4 regions of the Enterobacter sp. K510 genome follow, and region 4 is predicted to be linked to each of the others. Evidence: predicted binding sites of a transcription regulator. Region 4 holds the regulator's gene; each other region holds the start of a gene.
What was found. The regulator Fur, encoded in region 4, represses iron uptake genes when iron is present. The targets are predictions, from matches to a motif close to ATAATAATGAGAACNACTATCAA.
Positions count from the first base shown of each region.

Region 1: the regulator Fur is predicted to act here: its motif matches at 3,998-4,020, upstream of fepB (Fe2+-enterobactin ABC transporter substrate-binding protein).
Region 2: the regulator Fur is predicted to act here: its motif matches at 7,089-7,111, upstream of sufA (Fe-S cluster assembly scaffold SufA).
Region 3: the regulator Fur is predicted to act here: its motif matches at 4,196-4,218, upstream of ftnA (non-heme ferritin).

Region 1 is NZ_JBNRLQ010000008.1:174,186-182,272, forward strand. Features, by position in the region: gene fepG (iron-enterobactin ABC transporter permease) at 1-569, opposite strand, end outside; gene fepD (Fe(3+)-siderophore ABC transporter permease) at 566-1,573, opposite strand; gene entS (enterobactin transporter EntS) at 1,687-2,928, shown strand; gene fepB (Fe2+-enterobactin ABC transporter substrate-binding protein) at 2,901-3,839, opposite strand; gene entC (isochorismate synthase EntC) at 4,047-5,222, shown strand; gene entE ((2,3-dihydroxybenzoyl)adenylate synthase EntE) at 5,232-6,842, shown strand; gene ACQUTD_RS15490 (isochorismatase) at 6,856-7,707, shown strand; gene entA (2,3-dihydro-2,3-dihydroxybenzoate dehydrogenase EntA) at 7,707-8,087, shown strand, end outside.
Region 2 is NZ_JBNRLQ010000004.1:293,012-301,098, reverse strand. Features, by position in the region: gene ACQUTD_RS09260 (major outer membrane lipoprotein) at 133-369, shown strand; gene ldtE (L,D-transpeptidase LdtE) at 433-1,440, opposite strand; gene sufE (cysteine desulfuration protein SufE) at 1,540-1,956, opposite strand; gene sufS (cysteine desulfurase SufS) at 1,969-3,189, opposite strand; gene sufD (Fe-S cluster assembly protein SufD) at 3,186-4,457, opposite strand; gene sufC (Fe-S cluster assembly ATPase SufC) at 4,432-5,178, opposite strand; gene sufB (Fe-S cluster assembly protein SufB) at 5,188-6,672, opposite strand; gene sufA (Fe-S cluster assembly scaffold SufA) at 6,681-7,049, opposite strand; gene lpxP (kdo(2)-lipid IV(A) palmitoleoyltransferase) at 7,931-8,087, opposite strand, start outside.
Region 3 is NZ_JBNRLQ010000002.1:402,340-410,426, reverse strand. Features, by position in the region: gene ACQUTD_RS04575 (anaerobic C4-dicarboxylate transporter) at 1-710, shown strand, start outside; gene ACQUTD_RS04570 (DUF2766 family protein) at 811-1,062, opposite strand; gene azuC (stress response protein AzuC) at 1,180-1,263, opposite strand; gene ACQUTD_RS04560 (MFS transporter) at 1,478-2,899, shown strand; gene ACQUTD_RS04555 (RpiB/LacA/LacB family sugar-phosphate isomerase) at 2,933-3,571, opposite strand; gene yecR (YecR family lipoprotein) at 3,821-4,156, shown strand; gene ftnA (non-heme ferritin) at 4,356-4,853, shown strand; gene tyrP (tyrosine transporter TyrP) at 5,000-6,211, shown strand; gene ACQUTD_RS04535 (YecA/YgfB family protein) at 6,273-6,938, opposite strand; gene ACQUTD_RS04530 (helix-turn-helix domain-containing protein) at 7,093-7,923, shown strand; gene ACQUTD_RS04525 (LysE family transporter) at 7,817-8,087, shown strand, end outside.
Region 4 is NZ_JBNRLQ010000011.1:9,566-17,652, reverse strand. Features, by position in the region: gene pgm (phosphoglucomutase (alpha-D-glucose-1,6-bisphosphate-dependent)) at 1-873, opposite strand, end outside; gene seqA (replication initiation negative regulator SeqA) at 898-1,443, opposite strand; gene ybfF (esterase) at 1,627-2,400, shown strand; gene ybfE (LexA regulated protein) at 2,534-2,827, shown strand; gene fldA (flavodoxin FldA) at 2,978-3,508, shown strand; gene fur (ferric iron uptake transcriptional regulator) at 3,797-4,246, shown strand; gene acuI (acrylyl-CoA reductase (NADPH)) at 4,342-5,322, opposite strand; gene ACQUTD_RS17985 (winged helix-turn-helix domain-containing protein) at 5,597-6,469, shown strand; gene ACQUTD_RS17980 (hypothetical protein) at 6,447-6,920, shown strand; gene ACQUTD_RS17975 (flagellar hook-associated protein) at 6,917-7,876, opposite strand; gene flgL (flagellar hook-associated protein FlgL) at 7,900-8,087, opposite strand, start outside.

The DNA of each region.
Region 1 (8,087 bases), on a different contig from region 4:
CACGTCAGACCATTGAGCGATCCGGCGTTCCACAGCCCGGCGGTAAAGGCCGTCTCAAGGGATGCCTGCAACAGCAGCCAGGTATTGAAGGCCACCAGCATGGCGCGCACGCCGATGCCGATAATAATCAGCCGGAAGGTTTCAATGCCGTTGCGCCACGCCAGCAGCCAGACCACCAGCGAGGTGAGAATACCGCCCGCCATCGCCGCCAGCGCAATGGCCGTCAGATGCTGGCCGAAAAACACCATGGCGATCAGCACGCCGCTCCATGCCCCGGTGTTAAAGCCCATCACGTCCGGGCTGCCGAGCGGGTTACGCATCAGCGACTGGAAAATGGCCCCGCTGATCCCCAGCGCCGCGCCGGTCAGCAGGGCGATGACGACACGTGGCAGACGCCACTCATTGACCACCAGCATAATACCGCGCGGCGCATCGCCGGTGAGGGCGGCAAACACCTGAGACAGCGTCAGCGGAACCGCGCCGCTTTGCAGACTCCACACCGCCACCAGCAGACAGGCGATCGCCAGCAGCAGGCAGCTTAAAATCAGACGACGGGAAGGGGCGTTCACCAGCCACCTCCGCGACGATGGCGGCGTACCAGCCAGATCAGCACAGGCGCGCCGATAAAGGCGCTGACCACCGATACCCGCAGCTCGCCGGGCACCAGCAGACGGCCAATAACATCGGCAAACAGCAGCAGGGCAGGGGTGGCGATCAGCGTGACCGGCAGTGACCAGCGGTGATCCGCCCCCACCAGCCAGCGCGCCATATGCGGCATCATCAGGCCAATAAAGGCAATCGGGCCGACCACCGCCGTGGCGCTGCCGCACAGCACGGTAATTGCCAGTAAGCCCAGCAACTGCGTGCGCGCCACCCGGCTACCAAGCGCCGTGGCAGTGTCCGCGCCGAGGCTCAGGCTATTCAGCGCCCGGCTTTGCAGCAGGGCGATACCCGCGGCGATCAGCACCGGCAGCAGGACGATTTTCAGGGTGTGGATCTGCCGCACGTCCAGCGATCCGGCCTGCCAGAAGCGCAGCTGATCGTAAACATCGGGGTTGAGCAGCGCGATGCCGCTGGATAAGCCTTCCAGCACCGCGGCCAGCGCGACGCCCGCCAGCGTCAGCCGCACCGGACTGAGCTGCCCGCCGCCCGCGCTGCCGGTAAAGGCCACCACTAACGACGCCGCCAGCGCGCCGCTAAAGGCCAGCGCCAGCTGTTCATGGGGAGAGGTTAAACCGAGCAGCGCCGCGCCCAGCACGATGGCGAAGCTGGCGCCAGCGTTCACGCCGAGCAGACCGGGATCGGCCAGCGGGTTGCGGGTCAGGGTTTGCATCAGCGCGCCAGCAAGGCCCAGCGCGCCGCCAGCCAGCAGTCCGGCCAGGGTACGGGGCAGACGGGCATCCAGCACGATAGTGCAGTCCGCGGTCTGGCAGCTGCCCGTGAAGGCGTCCATGACGGCGGAAAAGGGCAAGGGTTTCGCCCCGATAAGTAAGCTGAGCGCAGCCGCAAGGAGCAGCAATAACAATAACCCGGTCACGATAATCGGACGCGCCAGGCTGAGCGAAAAAGACATCACAACGTCCTTGAGTTGATAATGATAGTAGTTATCGTTATCGATCTTGTTCGGGTATGTTAGCATGTGCGGCCATTGAAAAGGTATGAGAAATCGCAATAAAAGGCCCTGTAATGAACCGACAATCCTGGCTGCTCAATATGAGCCTGCTGAAAACCCACCCGGCGTTCCGCGCGGTGTTTATCGCCCGCTTTATCTCCATTTTATCCCTCGGTTTGCTGGGCGTTGGCGTGCCGGTGCAGATCCAGGCTATGACCCACTCCAGCGCCCTAGTGGGCCTTGCGGTCACCCTGACCGGCGGGGCGATGTTTGTCGGGCTGATGGTGGGCGGCGTGCTGGCGGATCGCTATGAGCGTAAGCGCCTGATCCTGATCGCGCGCGGCACCTGTGGGCTGGGTTTTATCGGCCTGGCCATTAATGCGGCGCTGCCGGAACCCTCGCTGGTGGCGATTTATCTGCTCGGTTTGTGGGACGGCTTTTTTGGCGCGCTCGGCGTGACGGCGCTGCTGGCGGCGACGCCCGCGCTGGTCGGGCGTGAAAATCTGATGCAGGCGGGGGCGATCACCATGCTGACCGTACGCCTGGGATCAGTGATCTCCCCGCTGTGCGGCGGCCTGCTGCTGGCGTCCGGCGGCGTGGTGTGGAATTACGGGCTGGCGGCGGCGGGAACCTTTCTCACCACACTGACGCTGCTGCGTTTACCCTTGCTGCCTCCGCCGCCGCAGCCGCGGGAACATCCGCTGAAATCCCTGCTGGCGGCCTTTCAGTTTTTACTGCGCAGTCCGCTGATCGGCGGCATTGCGCTGCTCGGCGGACTGTTGACCATGGCGAGCGCCGTGCGCGTGCTTTATCCGGCGCTGGCGGTGAACTGGCAGATGTCACCGTCGGAAATCGGCCTGCTGTATGCCGCCGTTCCGCTCGGTGCGGCGCTGGGGGCGCTGACCAGCGGCAATATGGCGCAGCGTGCGCGTCCGGGGGCGATCATGCTGTTTACCACCGTCGCCGCCTTTGTGGCGGTGGCGCTGTTCAGCCTGATGCCTGTCTGGGCGCTGGGGGTGTTGTTCCTCGCGCTCTTTGGCTGGCTGAGCGCGGTGAGTTCGCTGTTGCAGTACACGCTGATCCAGACGCAAACCCCCGAGGCGATGCTCGGGCGCATTAACGGCTTATGGACGGCGCAGAACGTCACCGGCGATGCCATTGGCGCGGCACTGCTTGGCGGTATGGGGGCGCTGATGACGCCAGCGGCCTCCGCCAGTGTTGGCGGCTGGGTGCTGGCGGTCATCGGACTGCTGCTGGTGGTGCTACTTAAAGAGTTACGACGTTTCCATCAGCCAAACAGCGTGGCGAACCGCTGAAGCAGCAGCGTCACGCTGTAAAAGTCGAGGCGGAAGGTTTCACTGCCCAGCGCGTAAACGCGTTTGTTTTTCACCGCGCTGAGATGACTTAACAGCGGGTTGGCTTCAATGGCCGCGGCGTCGTTGTCGTCATTGGCGAATAAAAACAGCGCTTCGCCGTTCAGCCCCGCCGCCAGATTTTCGCCGCCCAGCTGCACGATGTCATGGCGTTTACCCTGGCTCTGGCTGGCGTTCAGCCCCTCCGGCAGAGTGGCGAGCGTAAAGCCAAGCTGGGCTAACAGCTGCCCCTGCGCGGAATCGCGGGTCCACAGATTGGCGCTGTGCGCCGCCCGGTGATAGACCAGCGCGCTTACCGGCTGCGGCGGCAGGGTGATCTTCTGCTTCACCGCCGCCAGCTGCGTATTGAATTCGTCGATGCGCGCCTGCGCCTGTTTCTCCTGGCCGGTGATCTCGCCGAGCTGCGTCAGCAGCGCCTGCCAGCTTTTATCGTCGTAATTGATGACCAGCGTCGGCGCGATGGCGGAGAACTGATCGTACAACGCCAGCGCCGAGTCGCCGCCGGTGGCGCTGACGAGGATCAAATCAGGCATCTGCGCCGCCACGGCTTCCGCGCTGGCCTCGCCAATGTAGAGCCGGGAAACCTGACGCTGTTTTGCTATCTGCCCCCACTGGCGCAGAAAGCCCTGATCGTCGGCAAAGCGGTTATTCGGCGTGGTCGCGCCGCTGGCGATCACCGGCGCATCAATGGCGAGCAGCGATCCGGTAAGCGTCACGCTGGTGGAGACAATACGCAGCGGTTTGCTTTCCAGAGTATGAGTGCCCCGGCTGTCAGTCACCTGACGCGGCCATCCGGCGGCGTGGCTTGCGGAAAGTCCTAAAACGAAAAGGCTGAGCGCCAGCACAGCATGCAGGCGTAACGAAGCAAATCTCACGGCGTGGTATCCTGTATTTATTGCAGTTAATGCTTCTCATTTTCATCATTGTGCGAAGCGGATGCAAGCGTTAGCCGCAGAAGTTGCATCAACCAGAGTTGACACTGCTGACAATAACTTTTAGCTTACCGACCAAAATATAAATGATAATTATTCTTAATGCCTTTATCATTTTCGGAGGAAGATATGGATACGTCAGTGGCAGAGGGGATCGCGCAGCGTACAGACGCGTTGTCGCCCGACCGGTTTTTCTTTATGTCGCCATACCGCAGCTTTACCACATCCGGCTGCTTTGCGCGCTTCTCAGAGCCTGCCGTTAACGGCGACGATCTGAACAGCCCGTTCCAGCGCAAACTGGCCGGGGCCTTTGCCGAGGCAAAAGCGCAGGGCATTGCAAAACCGGTGATGGTGGGGGCGATCCCGTTTGATACCACGCAACCGTCGGCGCTCTTTATTCCGCAGTCCTGGCAGACGTTCACCCGTCCGGCAAAGCAGCACTCCGCGCGCTATTTCCAGGGCAGCCCGACGCCGAACGTGGTTTCGCGCCAGGCCATTCCGGAGCAGGACGCCTTTATGGCGATGGTGGCGGAAGCCGCACGCCTGACCGCGACGCCGACCGTTGACAAGGTGGTGCTCTCGCGGCTGATTGACATTGCCACCGACGCCCGGGTTGACAGCGGGGCGCTGCTGGAACGGCTGATCGCGCAGAATCCGGCGAGCTTTAACTTCCATGTGCCGCTGCCGGATGGCGGCGTGCTGCTCGGTGCCAGCCCGGAGCTGCTGCTGCGTAAAGAAGATGAGCGGTTCAGTTCGCTGCCGCTGGCAGGCTCGGCCCGTCGTCAGCCGGATGACATGCTGGATCGCGAGGCCGGTAACAAACTGCTGGCCTCGGAGAAAGATCGTCACGAACACGATCTGGTGGTGCAGGCGATGAAAACCGTGCTCAGGCCACGCAGCCATGAGCTGTCGATACCGGCTTCGCCACAGCTGGTGAATACGCCGACGCTGTGGCATCTGGCGACACCGGTCGAAGGCCTCGCTGCCGCTGAAGAAAACGCCCTTTCGCTGGCCTGTCTGCTGCACCCGACGCCGGCGCTGAGCGGTTTCCCGCATCAGGTGGCGAAGCGCGTTATCGCGGAGCTTGAGCCGTTCAACCGTGAGCTGTTCGGCGGCATCGTCGGCTGGTGTGATGAGCAGGGCAACGGCGAGTGGGTGGTGACCATTCGCTGCGCGCGCATCCAGGATCGTAACGTTCGCCTGTTTGCCGGGGCGGGCATTGTGCCTGCGTCCTCCCCGGCGGCGGAGTGGCGCGAAACCGGCGTCAAACTTTCCACCATGCTTAATGTTTTTGGTCTGAATTAAGGAGCGATCATGACCCTTCCTTTTACCCGCTGGCCGGATGACTTCGCCCGCCGTTATCGTGAAAAAGGCTACTGGCAGGATCTGCCGCTGACCGACATTCTCACCCGTCATGGGCAGTCTGACCGCACGGCGGTGATTGAAGGCGAGCGCGCGTTAAGCTACCGCGAGCTGGATCAGGCTTCGGATAACCTCGCCTGCGCGCTGACGGCGCAGGGCATTCGCCACGGCGACACCGCGCTGGTGCAGCTGGGCAACGTCGCGGAGTTTTACATCACCTTTTTTGCGCTGCTGAAAATGGGCGTCGCGCCGGTCAATGCGCTGTTCAGCCATCAGCAGAGTGAACTCAACGCCTATGCCGCGCAGATCCGCCCGGCGCTGGTGATTGCCGATCGCGAACATAAATTGTTCCAGGATGACAGCTTCCTGAATGGCTTTGTCGCCGAACATGCCAGCGTGCGCGTGGTGCTGTTGCGTAATGACCAGGGCGAACATGCCTTACAGGCGGCCATTGAACGCCCGGCGGACGGTACGCCTCTGTTGCCGACCCCTGCCGATGAAGTGGCGTTTTTCCAGCTCTCCGGCGGCAGTACCGGCACGCCGAAGCTGATCCCGCGCACTCACAACGATTACTACTACAGCATCCGCCGCAGCAACGAGATCTGTGAATTTACCGCCGACACGCGCTATCTGTGCGCGCTGCCTGCCGCCCATAACTATCCGCTCAGCTCCCCCGGCGCGCTGGGGGTATTTCTCGCAGAAGGCTGTGTGGTGCTGGCGGCGGATCCAAGCGCCACGCTCTGCTTCCCGCTGATCGAAAAACATCAGATTAACGTCACTGCGCTGGTGCCCCCCGCGGTCAGCCTGTGGTTGCAGGCGATTGCCGAGTGGGGCAGCAATGCGCAGCTGGCCTCGCTGAAGCTGTTGCAGGTGGGCGGCGCGCGCCTGTCCGCCACCCTTGCCGCGCGTATTCCGGCAGAGATCGGCTGTCAGTTACAGCAGGTGTTCGGCATGGCGGAAGGGCTGGTGAACTATACCCGTCTGGATGATGGCCCGGCGCGGGTGAATCACACCCAGGGCCGCCCGATGTGCCCGGACGATGAAGTGTGGGTCGCCGATGAACAGGGCAATCCGCTACCGACCGGCGAAGTGGGGCGCTTGATGACCCGTGGCCCGTACACCTTCCGTGGCTACTTTAACAGCCCGGAGCACAACGCCAGCGCCTTTGACGCCAACGGTTTTTACTGTTCCGGCGATCTGATCTCCATTGACGCCGATGGCTATATCACCGTGCAGGGACGGGAAAAAGATCAGATTAACCGCGGCGGAGAGAAGATCGCTGCCGAAGAGATCGAAAACCTGCTGTTGCGCCACCCGGCGGTGATCCACGCCGCGCTGGTGAGCATGGAAGACAGCCTGCTGGGCGAGAAAAGCTGCGCGTATCTGGTGGTGCGCCAGCCGGTGCGTCCGGTGGAGATACGACGTTTTCTGCGCGAGCAGGGCGTGGCGGAATTTAAGCTACCGGATCGCGTGGAGTGCGTGGACGCGCTGCCGCTGACCCCGGTCGGCAAAGTTGATAAGAAGAAACTGCGTCAGATGCTGGCTGAAAAGTCACAGGCGTAACACTGGAGAAGAGATGGCTATCCCGAAATTAACCGGCTATGCGCTGCCCGCCGCGGCAGAGATCCCGCACAACAAAGTGAACTGGGCCTTTGAGCCTGAGCGCGCCGCATTGCTTATTCACGATATGCAGGACTATTTCATCAATTTCTGGGGCGATAACTGCCCGATGATGGAGCAGGTGGTGGCGAACATCGCCGCGCTGCGCCAGTTCTGCAAACAGCAGGGCATTCCGGTCTATTACACCGCGCAGCCCAAAGAGCAGAGCGACGAGGATCGCGCGCTGCTGAACGACATGTGGGGGCCGGGCCTGACCCGCAAACCGGAAGAACAACAGGTGGTGGCGGCCCTTGCGCCTGACGCAGACGACACCGTGCTGGTGAAGTGGCGCTACAGCGCGTTTCACCGCTCCCCGCTTGAGCAAATGCTGAAAGAGACCGGGCGTAACCAGCTGCTGATCACCGGCGTGTATGCCCACATCGGCTGCATGACCACCGCCACCGATGCCTTTATGCGCGACATCAAGCCGTTTATGGTCGCCGATGCGCTGGCGGATTTCAGCCGCGACGAGCACCTGATGGCGCTCAACTACGTGGCCGGACGTTCAGGCCGCGTGGTGATGACCGACGAACTGCTGCCGGTACCGCTGACTAAGGACGCGCTGCGTGCGCAGATCCTGCCGCTGCTGGATGAATCCGACGTGCCGCTGGATGATGACAACCTGATCGATTACGGTCTGGATTCGGTGCGCATGATGGCGCTCGCCGCCCGCTGGCGCAAAGTCTACAGCGACATTGATTTCGTGATGCTGGCGAAAAACCCGACTCTCGACGCCTGGTGGGCGCTGCTCTCCCGCGAGGTGAAATAATGGCGGGGCTGGATTTTAGCGGCAAAACCATATGGGTGACCGGGGCCGGTAAAGGCATCGGTTACGCCACCGCGCTGGCCTTTGCCGATGCGGGCGCGCTGGTGACCGGCTTCGATCTGGACTTTCCGCAGGCGGATTATCCCTTCGCCTGCGAGCGGCTGGATATTGCCGATGCCGCACAGGTGGCGGACACCTGCCAGCGTCTGCTGGCGCATACTCCACGGCTTGACGTGCTGGTGAACGCCGCCGGGATTTTGCGCATGGGCGCGACCGATGCCCTCAGCCTTGCCGACTGGCAGCAGACCATGGCGGTGAACGTCGGCGGGGCCTTTAATCTCTTTCAGCAGACCATGCCAATATTCCGCGCCCAGAAGGGCGGG
Region 2 (8,087 bases), on a different contig from region 4:
AAGTCGGTGTTTCTTTGAGCGAACAGTCAAATTTAAGGGTATTCCCAACAAAAAAATATTCTCAATATAAAAAAGTTTGTGTAATACTTGTAACGCTACATGGAGATTAACTCAATCTAGAGGGTATTAATAATGAATCGTACTAAACTGGTACTGGGCGCGGTAATCCTGGGTTCTACTCTGCTGGCTGGTTGCTCCAGCAATGCTAAAATCGATCAGCTGTCTTCTGACGTTCAGACTCTGAACGCTAAAGTTGACCAGCTGAGCAACGACGTGAACGCAATCCGTTCTGACGTTCAGGCTGCTAAAGACGACGCAGCTCGCGCTAACCAGCGTCTGGACAACCAGGCTCACTCTTACCGTAAGTAAGAGTTCCTGTAATAAAATGGCGCACATTGTGCGCCATTTTTTTTGCCTGCGATTTACCTTCCGTTACTGCGTCATCACTTTCCCGTTCTCGTTCGCCACCGCCGGATCACCATTCTTTGCTGACAGTACGGCTGTCGGGTTTGCCTGCGCGTTCTTTGCGGCAGGGATCGCCACCGGGTAACCGGCACGGCGCACCATCGCCTTATCAATCGCCGTCTGATCCCCGCCCGCCTGACGAATAAAATCGCCGAAGGTGGCGGTCAGCGTGATCGGCACCGTCTGGGTGTTCTCCTCAAGGGTGGAGGCCAGCGGGCGGTGCACTTCGATATAGTGGCGGCCATCCGGCTCAACAGAGTATTTAACCGGTTCGTTGATGATGCGCACCGGCGTCCCGGTGTTTACCTGGGAGAACAGCGCTTCGATATCCGGCGCGCCCATACGAATGCAGCCGGAGCTGACGCGCAGGCCTACGCTGTCCTGAGCGTTGGTGCCGTGAATGAGATATTCGCCGTTGCCCAGCCCCAGACGCAGCGCATAGCGCCCCAGAGGGTTATAAGGGCCTGCTGGCACCACGGCGGGCAACTCAATGCCCTTCGCTTTAGAACGCGCGCGTATGCCCGCAGGCGGCGTCCAGGTAGGATTGGGGATCTTCTGGCTGACGCGCGTCTCGGCGACGGGCGTTTCCAGCCCCTGTTGACCGATACCAATCGGGAAGACCTGTACAATGTCTTTTCCCGGCGGATAAAAATAGAGACGCAGCTCCGCCAGGTTGACGATGATCCCCTCCCGCGGGCTGTCCGGCAGCAGCATCTGCGTCGGAATGGTCAGGGTAGTGCCCGGGGCGGGTACCGGCGCCATGGTATCGTTGGCTTCGACAAGCAGCATCGCGCCGGTGTCAAAATGACGGCCGATGGCCTGCAAATTACGATCCTGAGGTTGCACGACATAAGTCTGATTCTGACCGATGAGACGACTGCCCGCCGGCGGTAATGGATAATCGGCCGCCCAGGCACTCTGAATGACGCTGTAAGCGCCGATAAGGCTTAATGTTATTAGAGACGCGCGCTTCATGCTTAAACTCCTGTAATCACTGGCAGTGCGCCAGAAGGCTGATAAACCAGCGAGGCAGAAATCTGCCCCGCATAACAGGATAGTCGCTGTCTTTTGAGTTTAGCTAATGTTTGCTGCTTTCGTACGTATTGCGCGGATCATTGCTTCCAGACCCTGCGAGCGGGAAGGCGTTAAATGCTGGGCGAGAGACATCTTTTCAAACCACGGGCGCACGTCAAAGGCGACGATATCCTGCGCGGTCATCTGCTGATACAGAATAAACACCACCGCAATCAGCCCCTTGACGATGGCAGCATCGCTATCGCCCTGGAGTTCAATCACGCCATCATCCCGGCGCTGCATGACGATCCATACCTGACTCTGGCAGCCCTGAATAACATTTTCCGGGCTGTGCGCCTCCGCTGCCAGTTCCGGCAGGCGCTGGCCCAGTTCAATGATGTAGAGATACTTCTCTTCCCAGTTGGCGCAACGGGTAAAGTTGCGCAACAGTTTTTCTTTATCGGGTAAAGCGGCCATCTCGTCCCCCTGTCAGCCTAATAACTGATGAATGCGTTTCAGTCCGGCTACCAGACGATCCACTTCTTCTTGCGTGTTGTACATCACCAGCGACGCGCGGCACATGGCCGGCACATTGTAAAACGCCATCAGCGGCATCGCGCAGTGATGTCCGGTACGCACCGCGACGCCGTAATTATCGAGAAAACTGCCCACGTCATAGGCGTGATGTTTCCCCAGATTAAAGGCGATAACCCCCAGACGATCCGCCGGGCCGTAAAGCGTCAGATCCGGGACCTCCGCCAGCGCGTTAAGCGCATAACGCATCAGTCCGCGTTCGTGTTCGGCAATGGCGTCCAGTCCCAGCGCAGTGACGTACTCAATAGCGGCACCAAAACCGATAATCGCCCCGGTATTCGGCGTGCCCGCCTCGAAGCGCCACGGCGCTTTCGCCCAGGTGGTGCCTTCCGTCAGGCTGACGGTGGCGATCATCGCCCCGCCCCCTTCCCACGGCGGCATCGCCTGCAGGATCGCCTCTTTCACATAAAGAATGCCGATACCGGTCGGACCATACAGTTTATGGGCGGAGAAGACGTAAAAATCGCAGTCCAGCCCCTGCACATCCACCGCGTGATGCATCACCGCCTGCGCGCCGTCCACCAGCACTTTTGCGCCCTGTTGATGCGCCTGTGCGATGATCGCCGCCAGCGGATTCTCGGTGCCGAGCACGTTGGAGACGTGCGTCACCGCCACCAGCCGCGTGCGGTCATCGAGCAGCCCGGCAAGGGCGTCCAGTTGCAGGGTGCCGTCCTGATTAATCGGGATCACGCGCAGTTCAGCGCCGGTGCGTTCACACAGCATCTGCCAGGGCACGATATTGGCGTGATGCTCCATGGCGGTGATGATGATGTTGTCACCCGCCGCCACGTTGCTGTTGCCCCAGCTGTTGGCGACGAGGTTGATGCCCTCGGTGGTACCGCGCACGAAAACCAGCTCTTCCGGCGTACGGGCGTTGATAAACCGCGACGCCAGCGTACGCACGTTTTCCATGCGCTGGGTGGCTTCGGCACTCAGGGTATGAATGCCGCGGTGCACGGCAGCGTAACCGTGACGGTAAAACTCCGCTTCGGCATCAATCACCTGATTGGGTTTTTGTGCGCTGGCGGCACTGTCGAGATACGCCAGCGGCTGGCCATTCACTTCACGCGTCAGAACCGGAAAATCCGCCCTTACGCGCTCAACGGAAAAACTCATGCGATGCCCCCTGGCAGGCGCTGACCGATACGGGACAGCACCTCATGCCTGAGCGCCTCGTCGCTGATGGCTTCCGTCAGTTCAGCGGCAAAGGCGTAGATGATCATTTGCTGCGCGGCCTTCTCATCAATGCCGCGCGAGCGCAGGTAAAACATTTGTTCATCGTCGATGCGGCCAATGGTCGCGCCGTGGCTGCATTTTACGTCATCGGCGTAAATTTCAAGCTGCGGTTTGGTATCCACTTCCGACAGACGGCCAAGCAGCAGATTGTTGTTGGTCATCTGCCCGTCGGTTTTGATGGCATGCTGCGCCACGTTAATCAGCCCGTTGAATACGGCCCGGCCTTTGTCAGAGACGATGGTTTTGTGCAGCTGACGGCTGTTGCAGTAGCCCTTGTTATGGGCAAGCCAGGTACGGGTGTCGCACACTTCACTGTTCACCGGCATCACCAGGCTGTTCACGCGCAGCGTGGTGTTTTCGCCGTTCAGCGCCATGCTGGTGTTATGACGCAGCACCGCCCCGCCGAGCAGAAAACTATGGCTATGCGCGGCGGCATCGGCGGCCAGCAGAATGTCGTTATGCGCAAAGTGGTAGCTCTGCGCATTTTCAAACGCCAGCTTCGCGTGATGCAGCTGCGCATTGGCCGCCACGTTCATGGTCAGACGCGAGCCGGTAAAATGCCGCTGATCGTTCAGGCTGACGTAATGCTCATAGACCGTCGCCTCTGCGCCCTGCTCCAGATCCAGATGATGACGATAGTGGGCGGTGTTCATCTCCTCGCCCGCCAGCCCCTGGGTGATATGCATCAGCAGCAGCGGCTTCGCCGGACGCTGGTTGCGCGCCACGCGGATATGGGTCACGCTGTGCGCCAGGCTTTCGGTCAGATGCAGAAACACTTCCGGCTGTACCGGCGCGGGCAGCGCCGCGCGCTCGTCGTTAATGCTGACCACAAAGCCGCTGTTTTCGGTACTGTCGCTGAGTTCGGCGTCAAAGCGCCCGTCGACAAACACCAGTCGCACCGCGTCCACCGGCAGAGCCAGCGCGTCACGCTGTGCGGCGGATAACCGGGTCTGCGTGCTGACAAAGTGGCTGCTGAGCAGCCCTTCCAGCGGCGTGTATTTCCAGTTTTCGTGCTTACGCGTCGGCAGCCCTAAACGCAGCACCTGTTGCAGATGCTGCTGCGCCTGTTCCGAACGCGCGCTGCCCTCGGTTTCAAACAGATGATGCCACTGTTGCAGCGCGTTACTGCTGTTCGGTAAGCCAGCCATAGCCCTGCTCCTCCAGTTGTTTCACCAGCGTAAAATCACCGGATTTCACAATGCGGCCCTGGTACAGCACGTGCACAAAGTCGGGCTTGATGTAATCCAGAATGCGCTGGTAGTGCGTGACGATGATAAAGGCGCGCTTTTCGTCGCGCAGAGAGTTCACCCCTTCGGCAACGATTTTCAGCGCATCGATATCCAGACCGGAGTCCGTTTCATCGAGAATGCACAGTTCCGGCTCCAGCACCGCCATTTGCAGAATGTCGTTACGCTTTTTCTCGCCGCCGGAGAAACCGACGTTAACCGAGCGCGTCAGCAGATCTTCAGGCATTTTCAGCAGCTTGATTTTCTCTTCCATCAGATCCTGGAAGTCAAAGCGATCCAGCTCATCCAGCCCACGATATTTGCGCACGGCGTTGAGCGCGGTTTGCAGGAAGAACTGGTTACTGACGCCGGGGATTTCCACCGGATACTGGAACGCCATAAAGATGCCTTCGCCCGCGCGCTCTTCCGGCGACAGCTCCAGCAGATCTTTGCCGTGGAACTGCACTGAACCACCGGTCACTTCATAATCTTCGCGCCCGGCAAGGGTGGCTGAGAGCGTACTTTTCCCGGAGCCGTTTGGCCCCATAATGGCGTGCACTTCACCAGGACGCACTTCCAGGTTCAGACCGCGCAGGATCTCTTTATCTTCAACGGCAACCTGCAAATCTTTAATGCTTAACATGTAATTTCCTTAACCGACGCTGTGCTCAAGGCTGATGGCGAGTAATTTCTGGGCTTCAACGGCAAACTCCAGCGGCAGCTCGGAGAAAACATCCTTACAGAAGCCGTTGACGATCATCGAGATCGCATCTTCTTCGCTGATGCCGCGTTGCAGGCAGTAGAACAGCTGATCTTCGCCGATACGCGAGGTGGTGGCTTCGTGCTCCAGCTGCGCGCTGTTATTACGGCATTCCACATACGGGAAGGTGTGAGCGCCGCAGTCCGGGCCAATCAGCATCGAGTCACACTGGGTAAAGTTACGCGCGTTAGTGGCGGTCGGCATGATTTTTACCAGCCCGCGATAGCTGTTCTGACTTTTCCCGGCGGAGATCCCTTTCGAGATAATGGTCGAACGGGTGTTCTTGCCGATGTGGATCATCTTGGTGCCGGTATCCGCCTGCTGATGCCCGCTGGTCAGCGCCACCGAATAGAACTCGCCGATGGAGTTGTCGCCGCGCAGAATGCAGCTCGGGTATTTCCAGGTGATGGCCGACCCGGTTTCCGACTGCGTCCAGGACATTTTGCTGTTTTCGCCTTCACACAGCGCACGCTTGGTGACGAAGTTCAGAATACCGCCGGTATTGTTATCGCCGGGGAACCAGTTCTGCACGGTGGAGTATTTCACTTCCGCATCTTTGTGGATGATCACTTCCACCACCGCCGCATGCAGCTGGTAGCTGTCGCGCACCGGCGCGGAGCAGCCTTCGATATAGCTGACATAGCTGCCTTCATCGGCGATCAAAATGGTGCGCTCGAACTGACCGGTTTTTTCCGCGTTGATACGGAAATAGGTGGACAGCTCCATCGGACAGCGCACCCCTTTCGGGATGTAGATAAAGGTGCCGTCCGAGGCGACCGCCGCATTGAGCGCCGCAAAGAAGTTATCGTTCGACGGCACCACGGTGCCGAGATACTTCTGCACCAGCTCCGGATGATCGTGGATCGCTTCCCCAAAGGAGCTGAAGATCACGCCGTGCTCAGCGAGCTTTTCACGGTAGGTGGTGGCCACGGAGACCGAGTCAAAAATGGCGTCCATCGCCACTTCGCGCCCTTCACGCACCGGTACGCCCAGCTGATTAAAAGCTTCTTCCACTTCGTCGGTCAGATAGCTGCCGGCGCCGGTTTGCTGTACCGCGCCCGGCTGCGAGGCGCAGGTGTCGTCGCAGTTGCCGCAGGATGGCGCGGAGTAGTAGCTGTAATCCTGGTAATCCAGCTTGTCGTAATGGGCTTTAAGCCAGTGCGGTTCTTCCATTTCCAGCCAGGCATGATAGGCCTTCAGGCGGAACTCCAGCATCCATTCAGGTTCGTTGCGTTTGGCCGAGATCGCCCGCACGACATCTTCATTGATGCCGTGAGCCATTTCGTCCGTCTGTAACCGGGTGAAGAAGCCCTCTTTGTAATTCAGCGGGCCGGACCAGGTTTTGACATCGTCAGTCGCTTCAGTATTACGAGACATAGTACCGCCTATACCCCAAAGCTTTCGCCGCAGCCGCATTCGTGCTGCGCTTTCGGGTTATTGAATTTGAAAATCTGATTCAGTCCTTCGCGCACATAGTCCACTTCGGTGCCGTCAATAAAGGGCATCGCCTGAAGCGGCACGTAGAGACGCGCGCCGTCGAACTCGAACAGCAGATCGTCTGCCACCGGATCGGAAACCGTATCAAGAACATAACCAAAACCGGCACAACCGGTCTGTTTGATACCCAGACGTACGCCGAGCAGCTCTGGCTGCTTTTCCACCAGCGCGCGGATATGCTTCGCGGCGGCTGGCGTTAATGTCAGGCCCTGCCAACCGGGATCGTTGGGGTCGAAGGTTCCTGCTTGCAATTCCATAGGTCTACCTCACGTGATTGCGCCATAGGGCATAACGCTATGTTAGTGATAATGATTATCACTTCAACCTCTATTCCAAAGGGTTATTCCCTGAAGCGCTCTTTTTGCACAGTTCTATTAAGCATAGACCCTCACAACCGGGTTAACCGGAAAGGTCTGCGATAACTAACCATTTGAATATAAAATATTTTTAAGCGGTGGTCTTTAACACACCTTGGAGAAATGAAACATGCATAGGCAATGCCTATTTATCAGATAGGATTTTATAACAATTCTGTAATATAAACGTGACAAATGATGCGGACAGCGTGCCAGGGACGCAGTTTGTCATTGTAGGCCAGATCAGTTGCGGTAGGTCGGGTAAGCGAAGCGCCACCCGACAAAATTGGGCCTGGGCTTTTTGTAGCTGCGGAACTATTACGGTGATGTGATTGCACGGGCTTTATTTTGAGGCTGCCTGTACGGCAGTGCACTTGCACTTTGTCGTATCCAATAAAGCGCAGCATTTCTAAGCTGCCTGTACGGCAGTGCATAACGGCGAAATGGGGTGTGGTAAGACGCTGCTTTTCTAAGCTGCCTGCACGGCAGTGCACAGAGGATTGAGGTCATTTGGTTGGCTCCTGTGTTTCTAAGCTGCCTGCACGGCAGTGCACTTAAAAATAAAGCCACACCTAAATAGTGAATTTTTCTAAGCTGCCTGTACGGCAGTGAACAGCAATAGTATCACGCCAACCCATTGTATTTTTGAGTTAAAGCACTCCTTTCTCATAAAATACCCTTTTTTACATGTAGCAAATCACTCATCGAAAAATCAATAAGTTATCGTAACGGTAAAATAAAAGGGTCAGCGCCTGCCGGGGAAGGCAGGCGTACAGCGAAGCTTAACGATACAGTGAAGACTCGCCCATCGGGCGGGTTTTGAAGCGGCGGTGCACCCACAGGTACTGGTCGGGAGCGCGTAAAATCTCACGCTCGACCACCCTGTTCATGTAGCTTGCGGCTTCGAATTCATTTTCTTTTGGATAATCGGTCAGCTCG
Region 3 (8,087 bases), on a different contig from region 4:
CGAAACAGCGGGAATTTATCTACGGCAGCAGCGACACCTTAATGAATCAGCGCTTCCCGAAGCAGGCGTACTGGTCAACCTGGATCTTCTTCGCCGGTATCCTTGTGGTGGTATTACTGGGCGCGTTGCCGGAACTGCGACCCTCATTTGAGGTGAAGGGCAAAATGACGCCGCTGTCGATGAACCTGGTGATCCAGATGATGATGCTGATTGCCGGGGCGGTGATGCTGATCGTCTGTAAGGTGAATGCGTCGACCATTTCCAGCGGCGCGGTGTTCAAGGCCGGGATGGTGGCGATTTTTTCGGTGTTTGGCGTGGCGTGGATGAGTGACACTTTCTTTCAGGCGCATCTGGAGGAGTTAAAAGTGGCGCTGGAGGGCGTGGTGCAGAATCATCCCTGGACCTACGCGATTGTGTTATTCCTGGTGTCCAAGCTGGTCAACAGCCAGGCGGCGGCACTGACTGCCGTTGCGCCCATGGCGCTGATGCTGGGCGTCGAGCCAAAAATGCTGCTGGCGTTTTTCCCGGCGTCATACGGCTATTTTGTACTGCCGACCTATCCGAGCGATCTGGCCTGTATCGGCTTTGACCGTTCAGGCACCACCCGCATCGGGAAATTCATCATCAACCACAGCTTTATTATTCCGGGGCTGATTGGCGTCAGCTGTGCCTGTGTGGCGAGCTATGCGCTGGTGATGGCGCTGTTCTGATCCTGCCGGCGGGGTCGCCCCCGCCTTTTTTCAGCGCGGCTTCCGCGCCCGATCTTCGAAAACATCCGTTTGAATAATTCAAAACGAAGGTTTACTTTAGCTAGTGCGCCTCGCCCTGCGGCGTGAACTTCAGCTCAATCAGCGCAATGGCTTTCTGTATGGCGCGGCGGGTCACCGGATCGGCGGCAGCCGGGTGGGTGGTGAAATCGATGGTTTTCAGCTGCTGCGACATTTTCTCACGCACTTCAACCGGCGCGATAACGTCAATGATGTCGAGGATTTGTTTGATCACCAGCTGGCAGGCGACAACGTCAGATACCAGTTCTTGATCGGCACTCAGGGATTCAGACATGGAAGGCTCCTTTCAGTAAGGACGCCATAGTAGCGGGAAGCGCTGCGAAAAGGTAGTTTGCCCGGCCTGCACAGCGTACATCAGATATAAAAAAACCTGCCGCAGCAGGTTTTTTTATCAGAACATCGCGCCAGGCGGGACGTCTTTGAAAGTTTTGCAGTAGGTTTCAAAAATGCTTTTCAGGATCTTACGCAGTTTCATCTTTTGCTCCGGTGAAATTTGTTATGCAGGTGTTATGTTTCTGTGTGCACATAATATGACCTGCATCACAAAAATCAACCAGTTTGTGAAGCCCATCACATTAAAAAACGCATTGATATTTTAGTTTTTTTTTAAAATGCATGATAAATCCGTGGGTTACGGATATTTCATTTCTGTAAAAATTTAAAATTTTTTTTAAAATGGCAGACCAAAAATGAGTGACAGCACCCAACCGGAGGCCAGACGCGGCGTTTCTCCCGCCGCGCTGCTGGTCGCCGGGGCGTTTTTTATGGAGTTTCTCGACGGTACGGTGATCGCTACCGCCCTGCCGGACATGGCGGAAAGTTTCGGCGTCGACGCCGTCGATCTGAATATCGGTATCAGCGCCTATCTCATCACCCTGGCCGTGTTGATCCCGGCCAGCGGCTGGATCGCCGACCGCTTTGGCGCGCGGAAAGTCTTTGCCTCGGCGCTGGCAATCTTCACCCTCGCCTCGGTGTTCTGTGGCCTCGCGGTCAGCGTGGAGTGGTTTGTCGCCATGCGTATTTTACAGGGCATCGGCGGCGCGCTGATGGTGCCGGTCGGACGGCTGGCGGTATTGCGCACCACACCCAAGCATCTGCTCATCACCGCCATCGCCACCCTCACCTGGCCCGCCCTGGTCGCGCCGATCATTGGCCCACCGCTGGGCGGCTTTATTACCAGTTTCGCCAGCTGGCGGTGGATCTTCTTTATTAATGTACCGCTGGGGCTGATCGCCATTGCGCTGGCGCTGCGCATCATTCCGGATATTCGCGAGGAGGAGCGGCGGCCTTTCGATATGCCCGGTTTCCTCTCCACGGCTATTGCGATGGTCAGCCTGGTGTATGCCATGGAATCGCTGGGCGCGCAGCAGCCGCAGGGGTGGCTGACGGCGGCGATGTTGCTGCTGGGCGCGGGCACGCTGTTTTATGCGCTGCGCCATTTTCAGCGCGCCCGCTGGCCGATGATACGTCTCGATGCCATGCAGGTGCCGACCTTCCGCGTGACCATGTATGGCGGTTCGCTGTTTCGCGCCTCCATCAGCGCCGTGCCTTTTCTGTTACCGCTGATGTTTCAGGTGGGCTTTGGTATGGACGCCTTTCATGCCGGGCTGCTGGTGCTGGCGGTGTTTGTCGGCAATCTGACGATAAAACCCGCCACCACCCCGCTTATTCGCTGGCTGGGATTCAAAAAACTGCTGCTGATCAACGGCGCGCTCAATGTGCTGGCGCTGCTGGCCTGCGCCTTCCTGACGCCCACGACGCCGGTGTGGGTGATCCTGCTGGTGCTCTATCTCGGCGGCGTATTTCGTTCAATACAGTTTACCGGCGTCAGCACGCTGGCCTTCGCGGATGTGCCTTCGGCGCAAATGAGCTATGCCAATACGCTATTCAGCACCGCGACACAGCTGGCGGTGGGGCTGGGCATTACGCTGGGGGCGATTGGTATTCGTATCGGCGAACGGGTTGGCGACTGGCTCTCGCTTGGGGAGGTGCCGGGGATCAGTTTTCGCCTGGCGTTCGTGGCTATCGCGCTGATTTGTCTGGTGGGCATGGCGGATACGCTGCGGCTGACGAAAGATGCCGGCAGTGCGGTGTCGAATAAAAAGAGATAAAAAAAGGCCAGCGAACGCTGGCCTTTCGGGATGTTATGCGAGCATTTCACGTACGAAGGCTTCGATCTCTTTATCCTGGCAGTTTTCGAAGAAACACTCCTGGAAACGCTGGCCGGAAACGGCGGTTTTCACCAGCTCCGGATCGATGGCGCGCAGAGTGTCCAGATAGTTATCTTTTACCACGGCGGCTTTCACCTGGTTCAGAATGCCCGCGTTACGCACCTGCGGCTCTTTACGCTCCGGCGGATACCCTTCGCCTTTGCGGCCGGTGAAGGCTTTTTCGAAGATAAAGCGCACGTTCAGCTCTGCGCCCCAGCCAAAACCTTTAGCGAACGGCAGCGCCAGCGCGTTACCGTTGTTGATCTGCGCAAACAGGAAGGCATCTGCCGGATCGATGCAGTAGCCGCAGTTCACGCCCGGATGGATATTCAGCGACATCAGCGCGCCCTGACCGGTGCCGCAACCGGCAATCACGAAATCAACGGCTTTAGAGTTCAGCAGGATGCTGGCCATGATGCCTAAGTGGATGTAGGTCAGGTGATGGTCATTCTCGTCGCTCATGCCGACGTTGAAAACCGGGAAGTTCTTCTCATCCGCGACGGTTTTCAGCTCTTTAAGGATAATGGCGTTTTTGGCAGCCTGGCTGTTTTCCATCATCAGTGCAATTTTCATTGTGTCTTCTCCTGAAGCGTTGCGGGATGTCCCGCCGTGAATAGCGAACGTTTTAGAAACCTTACTACTAAGCAAACATACTTTCAAATTTAGTGAAAAATCGTTTTAAAAAGTTGTGAGGTGCTCACAGTTTTCCCCGCTTCGCTGGCCGTTACAATTAGTAAGGCCAGAAAATCCGGCTATTCAGGCTATTGGGCGGGAAAGAGAGGTTGTAGGATGAGAACATCGAAACTGAATCAGAGCGATACCATGAAGAGTATGCTTTTAGCCGCCGCAGTACTGCTGCTGGCAGGATGCACCATCACTAAAGAGCCGCAGGTGAGCGAGGTCATTCAGACTACCGGTGTGGTACGACTGAATTTTAACGAAGCCATGCTACAAAATGCGCGCTTTGATGAGTATACCACCCACGGCACCGCCACGCGTCAGTGCCAGCAAATGGGCTATGCCACCGCCGCTGCATACGGTCAGCCGATCCGTACCTGTAGCGTATTCAGCGGTTCACTGTGCCTTAATGAAAAGATCACCCTGCAATACCAGTGTCAGGGGCTGGCGCTGTCGCCTGCCGCCACCGGCTATTATTAATCTTTACCACCTGCGTTATTACGCAGGTGGCGCTTATTTATAATAAAAAGAATTATTCTCAGGTAATTTAACCTTCACATCTAATGCGTATTATTCACATTACCATTCAAATTAATTATTCTATTTTACCTTTTGCAAATAATTAAATAACAAATTATAGTGGCGCCATTATTCATTGCGCACTTCCTGGAGCCGTATCATGCTTAAAGCAGAAATGATCGAAAAATTAAATGAGCAAATGAATCTGGAGCTTTACTCCTCTCTGCTTTATCAGCAGATGAGCGCCTGGTGCAGCTACCACAGCTTCGAAGGCGCGGCAGCCTTCCTGCGCCGCCACGCGCAGGAAGAGATGACCCACATGCAACGCCTGTTTGATTATCTGGCCGATACCGGCAGCCTGCCGTGTATTAATACTATTCCATCGCCGGTTGCGGAATATGCGTCTTTAGACGATCTGTTCCGTTCCACTTATGAACACGAACAGCTGATCACGCAAAAAATTAATGAACTGGCGCACGTGGCAATGACCACGCAGGATTATCCGACCTTTAATTTCCTGCAATGGTATGTGGCCGAACAGCACGAAGAAGAAAAATTATTTAAATCTGTTATCGATAAACTATCGCTGGCGGGTAAAAGCGGCGAAGGTTTGTATTTCATTGATAAAGAACTTTCCACGCTCGATGCCCAAAAGTAATACTTCAGGCGGTGACACTGTCACCGCATTAAACCTCTGTAAACATTAAATTACACCGCGTGTAACGCCCGTTTGACGAGGCTGTCATTTTCCCTTACTCTGCGCCGCATATTCGAATGTGCAATGGTTTATGGGCAGAGGAAAGCGTGAAGAATCGGACGCTGGGTAGTGTTTTTATCGTCGCGGGAACGACAATCGGGGCCGGTATGCTGGCGATGCCGCTGGCGGCGGCTGGGGTGGGATTTGGCGTAACCTTAGTGCTGCTGTTCGGCCTGTGGGCGCTGATGTGTTATACCGCTCTGCTGTTGCTTGAAGTGTATCAGCACGTCCCTGCCGATACCGGGCTGGGTTCGCTGGCGCGTCGCTACCTGGGCCGCTACGGTCAGTGGCTGACCGGTTTCAGTATGATGTTTCTGATGTATGCCCTCACCGCAGCCTATATGACAGGCGCGGGCGAGCTGCTGGCGGCAAGCCTCGGCTCCTGGCTCGACATCACCGTTTCACCGGTCGCCGGTGTGCTGTTGTTTACCCTGATTGCGGGCGGCGTCGTCTGCGCGGGCACGTCGCTGGTGGATCTGTTTAACCGCTTTCTGTTCAGCGCCAAGATCCTCTTTCTGGTGGTCATGCTGGCGCTGTTAATGCCGCACGTACACAAAATCAATCTGCTGACGCTGCCGCTGGAGAAAGGGCTGGCGCTGTCGGCAATTCCGGTAATTTTCACCTCCTTTGGTTTCCATGGCAGCGTGCCGAGCATCGTCAGCTACATGAATGGCAACATCCGTAAGCTACGCACGGTATTTATTACCGGCAGCGCCATTCCGCTGGTGGCCTATATTTTCTGGCAACTGGCGACGCTGGGCAGCATCAACTCCTCCACCTTTATGGGATTACTGGCGGATCAGGCCGGGCTGAACGGGTTATTACAGGCGCTGAGAGAAGTGGTCGCCTCGCCGCACGTTGAACTGGCGGTGCATCTGTTCGCCGATCTGGCGCTGGCCACTTCCTTCCTTGGCGTGGCGCTGGGCCTGTTTGATTACCTGGCGGATCTGTTTAATCGTCGTAATAACGTTGCCGGACGTTTACAGACCGGGGCGATCACCTTCCTGCCGCCGCTGGCTTTTGCCCTTTTTTATCCGCGTGGGTTTGTGATGGCGCTGGGTTATGCCGGTGTGGCGCTTGCCGTGCTGGCGCTGCTGATCCCGTCGCTGCTGGCGTGGCAAAGTCGTAAGCATAGTCCGCAGACGAGTTATCGCGTCAGCGGTGGCAAGCCTGCATTAGCGCTGGTGTTTTTGTGTGGGATCGCGGTGATTGCCGTGCAGTTCTGTATTGCAGCCGGATTATTGCCGGAGGTGGGTTAACGGCGCTTCTTTTATTGCCGGGTGGCGCTGCGCTTACCCGGCAAGCTGGTGCAAGTGACTATCAGTGCAGGCAGCACTGCTTGAATTTTTTACCGCTGCCGCACGGGCAAGGGTCGTTACGGCCCACTTTTTCACCGGCGGTGAACGGCTTCGCCACTTCAATTTCCTGCTGATTGTCGGCCCAGTAATCGTACAGCGCCAGCGCCGCAGGTTTAATCGCCTCTATGCTCTCTTCAAAGGCTTCCGGCGTCATCTGCTCCACACGTTCGAAGTTCTCTTCTTTACCGTGCAGTTCAATGGCCGCCAGCGCTGGCTTTAACGGATCCGGTAAGGATGACCAGTCGCTCAGGCTGACGCCGCGCAGATAACCGAAGCACCACTCTTCCACAATGGTCAGCTCCTGATCTTCCACGTCGCGCGTTCCAAACAGCGGTTCAAACTGTTCCGGATACTCGGCCAGACGATCGCCGATATCGTCCATATGCTGGAAAGCGAGCATCATGAAACGCTCCATCTCCTTTTCCGACGACCAGTTCGGCACCTTGTCAGCACCGCCCCACAGCGCCACCAGCCACTGGCTCGGCTCAACCGGCACCGGCGAGCTCAGCACCGCAGTGAGTAAGCCATCCAGCTCTGAGACATCCATAATGGACGCTTCCGTACCGTACTTCATCAGTACGTCTTCCAGCCATTCCAGCTCTTTCTCGTTCAGGGGTCCGGTTTTCATTGTGCATATTCCTCGGTGAGGTGCGAAATACGCACCGTAAAAAAGGAATTTTAACACAGGTGGGGTGCAAAATTATTGGCGATACTGAGGTAACTGTGTTCTCCTTTCTACCCTGCACAAATAGTTACGCCGATCGGTTTAAGGATCTCACCCTATGTTCAACAGACACAGCCACCATTCTGCTGAATTCTGGCGCGATCCGGCGATGGAGCATGTAGAGACGCGCCGCGCCTGTCATAGCCGGGCGTGTTATAAGGCGCACAGTCATCCCACCTTTTCTGTTGGCGCAGTGGATACGGGCGGTAGTCATTTTACCGGCGTGTCAGGCGGTCCGACTGCTCTGCGCCCCGGCATGATGGTTTTTATTCCCGCAGGCTGTGTTCATGCCTGTAATCCCCTGCCCGATGATTGCTGGAGCTATCAGATGCTGCATCTGGATGCTGACTGGCTACGCCAGTTACTGGCAGAAACTGGTCCTTCCTCAGCAGGCCTTATTCGCGAAAATGAAATTCGCCTCACGGATAACCAGACGGTCTATGCCCGGTTTTGCCAGCTTAATGACACCCTCTTTTCAGCGTCCACTTCAGAAGACAAAAATGCCGCGCTAATAGAATTTATCGGTGACTGCGCCTGTGAGAATGCTCTGGTGGAAACTTTTGCCGCACAGCTACCCCAGGGCAACGGGACACTGGCACGGGTGATCAGCCAGTTGCAGGAAACCGAATGCCCGCCCGTGCCGCTTGAAGAACTGGCGAAAATCTCTGATATGAGCCGTTATCAGTTCATCAGAGCATTTCGCGCCGCTACCGGCATGACGCCGCATGCCTGGCAGCTCAATATCCGTGTAAATCAGGCGCGCCGCTGGCTTCAGTCAGGTTATGAAATTACTGATATTGCCTATCGACTGGGTTTTGCCGATCAAAGTCATTTTCAGCGGGTATTCAAAGCGCATACTGGCGTCACGCCAGGCTGTTACCGGTCCTGACTCCCTGCAATTTTATTCAATACTATCATCCTGTCAGCCTGCATCCTGTAGGAAAAATTTCTTAGAGGGTGATGGCATGATGCAGCAATTTCTTCTGGTGGCAACCGCACATTTTCTGGCGCTACTTTCCCCCGGCCCGGATTTCTTTCTGGTTGCGCGTTCCT
Region 4 (8,087 bases):
CAGCAAGCCCGCCATCGCGCACTCAGAGGAGCAGTCCATACGGATCGCGCCGTCTTTATCAAGGTGCATAAAGCGGAAGGTCTGATCGACCTGATCGTTCACGATGGTCAGGTTCAGATTGTAGTGGCTGGCGATGCGTTTCCAGTATTCGATACCGGAGCCGCCCAGCGGATCGACGCCCAGCGTCAGGCCCGCTTTCTGGATCGCCGCCATATCCACGATCTCCGCCAGCCCTTCGATAAACGGCTGCACCAGATCCTGTTCTTTAATATGACCGGACGCCATCGCCGCATCCAGCGACAGGCGCTTCACGTCTTTCAGGCCATCGGCCAGCAGCTGGTTGGCGCGATCTTCCACCACTTTGGTGACGTTGGTATCGGCCGGGCCACCGTTAGGCGGATTGTATTTGATGCCGCCATCTTCCGGCGGGTTGTGCGACGGGGTGATGACGATGCCGTCGGCCTGAGCGCCACCCTTTTTGTTATGCTCCAGGATCGCATTGGATACGGCAGGCGTCGGCGTATAGCCGTTATTTTCCTGCACCACCACGTCCACGCCGTTGGCTGCCAGCACTTCCAGCACGGAGTTAAACGCAGGCTCTGACAGCGCGTGGGTATCTTTACCCACATAGCAGGGACCGGTAATGCCGTTTTTCGCGCGGTTTTCCGCAATCGCCTGGGCGATAGCCAGAATGTGCGGCTCGTTAAAGCTGTGACGGGCAGCGCTGCCACGGTGGCCTGATGTGCCGAATTTGACCGCATGTTCTGCATGACCCACTTCCGGTTTCAGCACATAGTACTGAGAGGTAAGTTGGGCGACGTTAATCAGATCGCTCTGCTGTGCAGGTTGTCCTGCACGGGGGTGGTTAGCCATTGCCTGGTCCTTCTTATGCAAGGATTAAATTGTGCCGCAAACCTTTTCGATCAATTCCGCCGGGAACTGCATCGACTGCATGATGTGTTCGATCATGCCGCATTTACGGCCCGTATTAGTGTTAGTGATCACCCAGTAAGGTGTGCCTGGCACTTCTTTGGGTTTGGTCTGGTTTCCGCTTTGCAGCAGCGTCTTCGCATCTGCTGCAAAGTAGACGCGCGTACGGCCATGTAATGACTCGGTGGCGTCGGCGAAACCTTTTGCATCCAGTGAATACAGTGTAGACAGCACCAGCATAAAACGATTAACCGCGCGCTTCTGATCGGCATATTCGTCAGAGAGCAGCAGTTCACGCATGGCGCGGACTTTATCTTTTACCGGGTTGGAGACGACATCAGGGGCAGGGCTGACAGCGGCAGCCGGCGCGGCTTTGGTCACAGGGGCCGCAGACTGCGCGGCGGCTGAAAACTTCAGCATGCGCCTTAAAATGTCGGATGCACTCTCGCCAATGTGTTTCGTGTGGCTGGCAATGTAGGTATAGAGTTCATCATCAACTTCGATCGTTTTCATCTTAATCCAGTGAGGTCACTTTTCTGAATACAAGTCATTGAGATTATAGGGGCAAATCTCAACAGCGGATAGCGGCCAGGCTTTTCTGACGCAAAAGTCAGATAAAGATGATCCCTTGCAGCCGGGCGGCAGAATGGTCAACATGATACCCTAACCTGAGAGAGCGAAAAAAAGAACTTTGCCATGAAATTGAATGCCCGCGCGCAAACTGCACAACAATCGCACAACAATTCTCCCATCGTCCTTGTTCACGGCCTGTTTGGCAGCCTGGATAACCTCGGGATCTTAGCCCGCGATCTGATTAGCGACCACGACGTGGTACAGGTGGATATGCGCAACCACGGTCTTTCCCCGCGTTCGCCGGAGATGACCTACCCGGCGATGGCGCAGGATCTGCTGGATACCCTTGACGAATCAGGGATCGAAAAAGCCACCTTTATTGGTCACTCCATGGGCGGTAAAGCGGTGATGGCGCTGACCGCGCTGGCCCCCGAACGCATCGACAGGCTGGTGGCGATTGATATTGCCCCGGTGGATTACCAGGTGCGCCGCCACGACGAGATTTTTACCGCTATCAATGCGGTGACACAGGCGCAGGTGAGTACCCGCCAGCAGGCCGCCGCCGTGATGCGCGAACATCTGGATGAAGAAGGCGTGATCCAGTTTCTGCTTAAATCCTGGGCCGACGGCGGGTGGCGCTTTAACGTGCCGGTACTCTGGGACCAGTATGAGAACATCATCGGCTGGACAACCGTCCCTGCCTTCGATAAACCAGCCCTGTTTATTCGCGGCGGCAATTCCTCTTACGTGACCGATGCGTACCGTAATGCGCTGCTGGCGCAATTCCCGCAGGCGCGGGCGCATGTGGTCGCCGGTGCCGGGCACTGGGTGCATGCGGAAAAACCCGATGCCGTACTGCGGGCGATCCGTCGCTATCTTGCTGATAATGCCAGTTGATTAAAAACCCGGCGACCGAGCGCCGCGACGCGCCCGGTCGTTGGCGTGCCCCTCTCCCTGATGTATGATGGCGCGCTAATTGCGCAGGGCCTCCACCAGGCAGCTTGTTTTTCCCCCGACGTCACTCAAAATCATGGCTAAAGAACAAACGGACCGCACGACACTCGATCTGTTCGCGAATGATCGTCGCCCAGGACGACCGAAAACGAATCCGCATTCGCGTGACGAACAGTTGCGCATTAATAAGCGGAATCAGCTGAAACGCGATAAGGTTCGTGGACTCAAACGCGTCGAGCTAAAACTGAACGCGGACGCCGTCGAAGCCTTAAATGAACTGGCCGAGGATCGTGACATCAGCCGTAGCGAGCTGATTGAGGAGCTTTTAATGGCCCAGCTCGCGCTGCTGCGCGGCCAGGGGATAGTCTGAAAATCCCGCTAAATATCACTTTCATGTAGCACAGAGTGCAGTCTGAGGCGTTTGCAGTTTCCGCGTCCTTCTCTGTTCTGCTATGATTGCCCTTATCCGTGGGCATTGCGCCACCACCATATCATTAAGTTTCAAGAGGTTATTTTACTCATGGCAATCACAGGCATTTTTTTCGGCAGCGACACGGGTAATACCGAAAATATCGCGAAAATGATCCAAAAGCAGCTTGGTAAAGATGTTGCGGACGTGCATGACATCGCCAAAAGCAGCAAAGAAGATCTCGAAGGTTACGATATTCTGCTGCTGGGCATCCCGACCTGGTACTATGGTGAAGCGCAGTGCGACTGGGACGATTTCTTCCCGACGCTGGAAGAGGTCGATTTTAACGGCAAATTAGTCGCCCTGTTCGGCTGTGGCGACCAGGAAGACTACGCGGAATATTTCTGCGATGCGCTGGGCACCATCCGCGACATCATTGAGCCGCGCGGCGCGACTATCGTCGGTCACTGGCCGACCGCGGGCTACCATTTCGAAGCCTCCAAAGGTCTGGCGGACGACGACCACTTCGTCGGTCTGGCCATTGATGAAGACCGCCAGCCGGAACTGACCGCTGAGCGCGTGGAAAAATGGGTGAAGCAGATTTCTGAAGAACTTCATTTAGATGAGATCATCAACGCCTGATTTTTGTGCGGCGTAACCTGTTGGCTGCGCCGCATTAATAGATATAACCAATCAAAATAATTGCTACAATTTTTTAACTTTCGCACGCATACCTGTACAATATCCCCTGATTGAACGTGATTGCTTACGGGTTTGTTAGTGACACCACGTTTTATACGCATACTTTGCTTGAGGACTTGCAGTTTTCATTTAGGCATGGCAGTTCTATAATGAGACGCATTAACTCAACGTCATTCTCATTAACTTCCATTTTGGAAGTGAATCGTTTAGCTACAGGACAGATTCCGCATGACTGACAATAACACCGCACTAAAGAAGGCTGGCCTGAAAGTCACGCTTCCTCGGTTAAAGATCCTTGAGGTACTCCAGGGACCTGACAACCACCATGTCAGTGCGGAAGATTTATACAAACGACTGATCGACATGGGCGAAGAGATTGGCCTGGCGACGGTCTACCGCGTGCTTAACCAGTTCGATGACGCCGGTATTGTGACCCGTCATAATTTCGAAGGCGGTAAATCTGTTTTTGAACTGACGCAGCAGCATCACCACGATCACCTGATCTGCCTCGACTGCGGCAAAGTGATTGAATTCAGCGATGATTCTATTGAATTACGTCAGCGTGAAATCGCCGCTCAGCACGGGATCCGCCTGACCAACCACAGCCTTTACCTCTACGGCCACTGCGCTGAAGGCGATTGCCGCGAAAACGACACCGCACACGATATTCGCAAATAACGTTGCTGCACATTGCCCGACGGCGCAAGCTTGCCGGGCCTGCGTTATATTGTAGGCCGGGTAAGCGTCAGCGCCACCCGGCAACCCCGCCAGAATTAAATCTCAATCACCGCACGGCCACGGATCTGCCCGTTCAGCAGTTTTTCCGCCACGTCAATGGCATCGCTCAGCGGATAAGTGGCACTCAGTTTTTCCAGCGCCGCAGGCGTTAAATACTGACAGGCTTTCTCCCAGATCGCCGGACGTTTTTCGCTGCTCACCATCACGCTGTCGATACCGCGCAGCGTAACGCCGCGCAGAATGAAAGGCGCCACTGTCGCCGGGAGATCCATACCCTGCGCCATGCCGCACGCCGCGACTATGCCGTCATAACGGACACTGGCGCAGACGTTGCTCAGCGTATGGCTGCCGACGGTATCGATCGCCGCCGCCCAGCGCTCTTTCTGTAACGGTTTACCCGGCGCGCTCAGCTCATCACGGTTGATAATGTCGCTGGCCCCCAGCTGTTCGCGCATCCATCCGGCTTCCTGCGGACGGCCGGTCGACGCCACCACCTGATAGCCCATGGCAGAAAGAATGATCACCGCGCAGCTGCCCACGCCGCCGCCCGCGCCGGTCACCAGCACCGGGCCGTCTTCAGGCTTCACGCCGTGATCCAGCACCGCCTGCACGCACAGCATGGCGGTAAAGCCCGCCGTACCGATAGCCATCACCTGTTTTGCATCCGCGCCGGACGGCATTTTCGTCAGCCATTCGCTTTTGACCCGCGCCTTGCCTGCCAGTCCGCCCCAGTGACGTTCGCCCACGCCCCAGCCGGTCAGCAGCACGCGGTCGCCCACGGCAAACGCCGCGCTGTCGCTGGCGGTTACGGTCCCGGCGAAATCAATACCCGGCACCATAGGGAACTGGCGCACAATCGGGCCGCGACCGGTAATAGCCAGCGCATCTTTATAGTTAATGGAGGAGTATTCCACCGCGACGGTGACGTCACCTTCCGGCAACGCCTGCTCGTCCAGCTCCACCAGGGATGCCGAATACTGTCCTTCCGCTTTATCAATCTGAATGGCTTTAAACATGATGACCTCATTACATTAATCAAACTTGCCAGTCGCGACGGCCTTTGCGGGCCGATCGTCTACAATTACCAGCGACGTTAATACCCCCAGGCGCTGACGGCAAGCTTTATCAATCCGTTAGCTTAGAAATTAATTAATTATTAATTTATGAGTTAAGACTATTCTTAGATTGATGGGGTGATAATCATCCGATACATTTACCCTCCCTGCGGCTAAGTGGAAGCTTACGTTGTGAAAAATAAATTAATACTCACCAATTTATTAACAAATCACTATGCAGATCATTGTTAATAACTGGAAAGTTGAGCCGTCGTTAAACGGTCTGGTACACCGGGAAACGGGGGAGATCCGCCGCCTTGGTGAATTCCATTTTATTATGCTCGAAACGCTGGTTAATCATGCCGGGGAGGTGGTGTCGCGTGATTTTCTGATGAGCGAAGTATGGAAAAACCGCGTCGTCGGAAATAACAGCCTGCTGACCGCTGTCTATGCTCTGCGGGTAGCGCTGGGGGACGACGGCCGGGTACAGGAGATCATCAAAACCATCCCGAAAAAAGGCTATCTGCTGAATAAAGACTTTGTCGTCCTGCTGCCGGATGAGCCGCTCTCTGCGTCCCAGCCCCTGACTCAGCCCGATCCTGAACCGGTTGCCGACGTGACGGATGCCCCGCCCGCCAGCGCGCCTGCGCCGCGCAATAAACACCGCCTGATTGTCCTGGCGGCGCTGTTGCTGCTGCTTGGCTGCGGGCTTATCTGGCTGATTTACCCCGGGGGTCAGAATTCTGCGCCGCTTGCCACTTCCCGTCTGTCGATTAAAGAAGAGCTGTCGCCGCAAAATGACAAAATTAAATTATTTCGACTGCACCGCACGGGGGTGAATACATCAGGCGCGGTATTGTCGTCGCATATTGCGGAGTCGCTGGAAGGCATCAATATGCTGCTTACGGCGCATAAGGCAACGCTGACGATTTATTATTACGGGGCGGTACAAAAAATGTCGGTGATCCTGCTGGTGCAAAATCAGTGCGGTAAAGAATATCAGTTGTTAATGGAAATTCGCAGCTGGCAACAGGATGTTAAAAAACTGGGTCAATTAATTCACAAGGAAACGGAGCGCACGCTTAATGAAATGCCTGCCTGTTCGTAATGTTATCGCGGGTCTGCTGCTCGCCGGTATCGCCGGTAGCCTTCAGGCCGCGCCCGTTATTGCCCGCACCCAGGTCGGGATTTACGATCTGGCAACGGCTGAACACGCGGTTTATAACCTGACCACCGCCCCCGCGGAGCGGGGAGCGCGCCTGGTCCTGACCCGGCCAGGGGATGAGGCTTTTGCCCTGCAGATGCAGCTGATCGCCTGTACCGCCCCCGGCGGCGAGCAGAGCGGCGAATCGTTTTTACGTCTGCAGAATGCTCATGTCACCGGCACGGACGCCACGCTGTTCCCGGTGCTGGGCTTTATCAATGATAACGATCTGCAAAGTGTGAGCGTGCCGCTGGGCGACGCTCGCCAGCTGCTGTTTAATCAGGACAGCGCCACCATGTTGATCACCGAAAAAGGCCTGCTGCAACCTGACGGGCAGCCCTGCCCGAAACGTTAATCCAGCAGGCTGCGCACCGTCAGCTTCGACAGATTCGCCTGGCCATTAATCGCCTGCGCCAGCACCTCATAATTATGGCTGGCCGCATCCAGGGTTCCCGCCAGCCGCGCGGAGGCCTCCACCGCACTCTGCGACTGCGCAAAACGCGACATATCGTCAATACGCTGGCGGACTTTCTCCTGCTGGAGCGCCAGCTGCTGACGCTGTGCGCTTACCTGACTGAGCGTCTCCTGCACCACGCGCTGCGCCTGCTGTCCGCTGGCGAGCGCGGCGGCAAGGGTTTCCGTCTGCGCCGGATGCGCCGCCACCGCAATGGCGATTTTCTGCCCCGCCCCTTCCCGCTGCACGGCGAAGCTGTTTTGCAGCTGCGCCCAGTGCTGCTCACTGGCAGTAAAGCCCTCCTGTCCTTTCAGGGGCTGCACGCCGACGCGGCGTAATGCGGTGCTGATTTTCGTCGCCCGCTGCCCGGCATCGCCGTCGCCGTTAATATTTAGCCCGGACAGCAGGGTTTTCCGCCCGTGCTGTACGCTGAACAGCAGTTTCTGCGGGCCATCCGCCGCCAGCGCCTGGCTCAGCTGCGGCGCATGAAAGCGCACCTGCGCCTGCCCCTGTAGCACCGGTTGCAGTTCCCGGTCCACCGCGCCGCCGGTCAGCGCCAGACGACCGTCGAGCAGCGACTGCACGGTCGCGGGATCCCGCTGCCCGCCGTGGCGATAATCCACCAGCGCGCGCTCCAGTTGCCCCAGCCAGTGATCCGCCTGCTGTAACGTGGTGAGCTGATCGTTAAGCTGTACGCTGTAGCGCTGCGGACGGGTGGCGATGAGCGGCGACGCCGGGTAGTCGCCAGACGGCGCTTTATCGCTGACGGGCGCGGTGCGCACGACGTCCGGCTGACGAACGGCAGACGTCAGTCCGCCGGTACGGGTATGCGTTGAAGTTTGTAAACCAACCTGCATGATGATCCTGGGCGTGGAATTCGTTAAATAACGCTAAAAAGGTTCAGCTCACTCACTTTCGAGTAAGTCTTCATGGTAGCTTCCATGGCCATTTCCAGTCCGGTAAAGGTGATGCTGGCCGGGCCGTAATCCAGATCGCCAAGCTGACCAATCAAATCGGCATTGGCATCGGAAATGCCGGTCTGGGCGTCGCTCAGCATACTCATGGTGT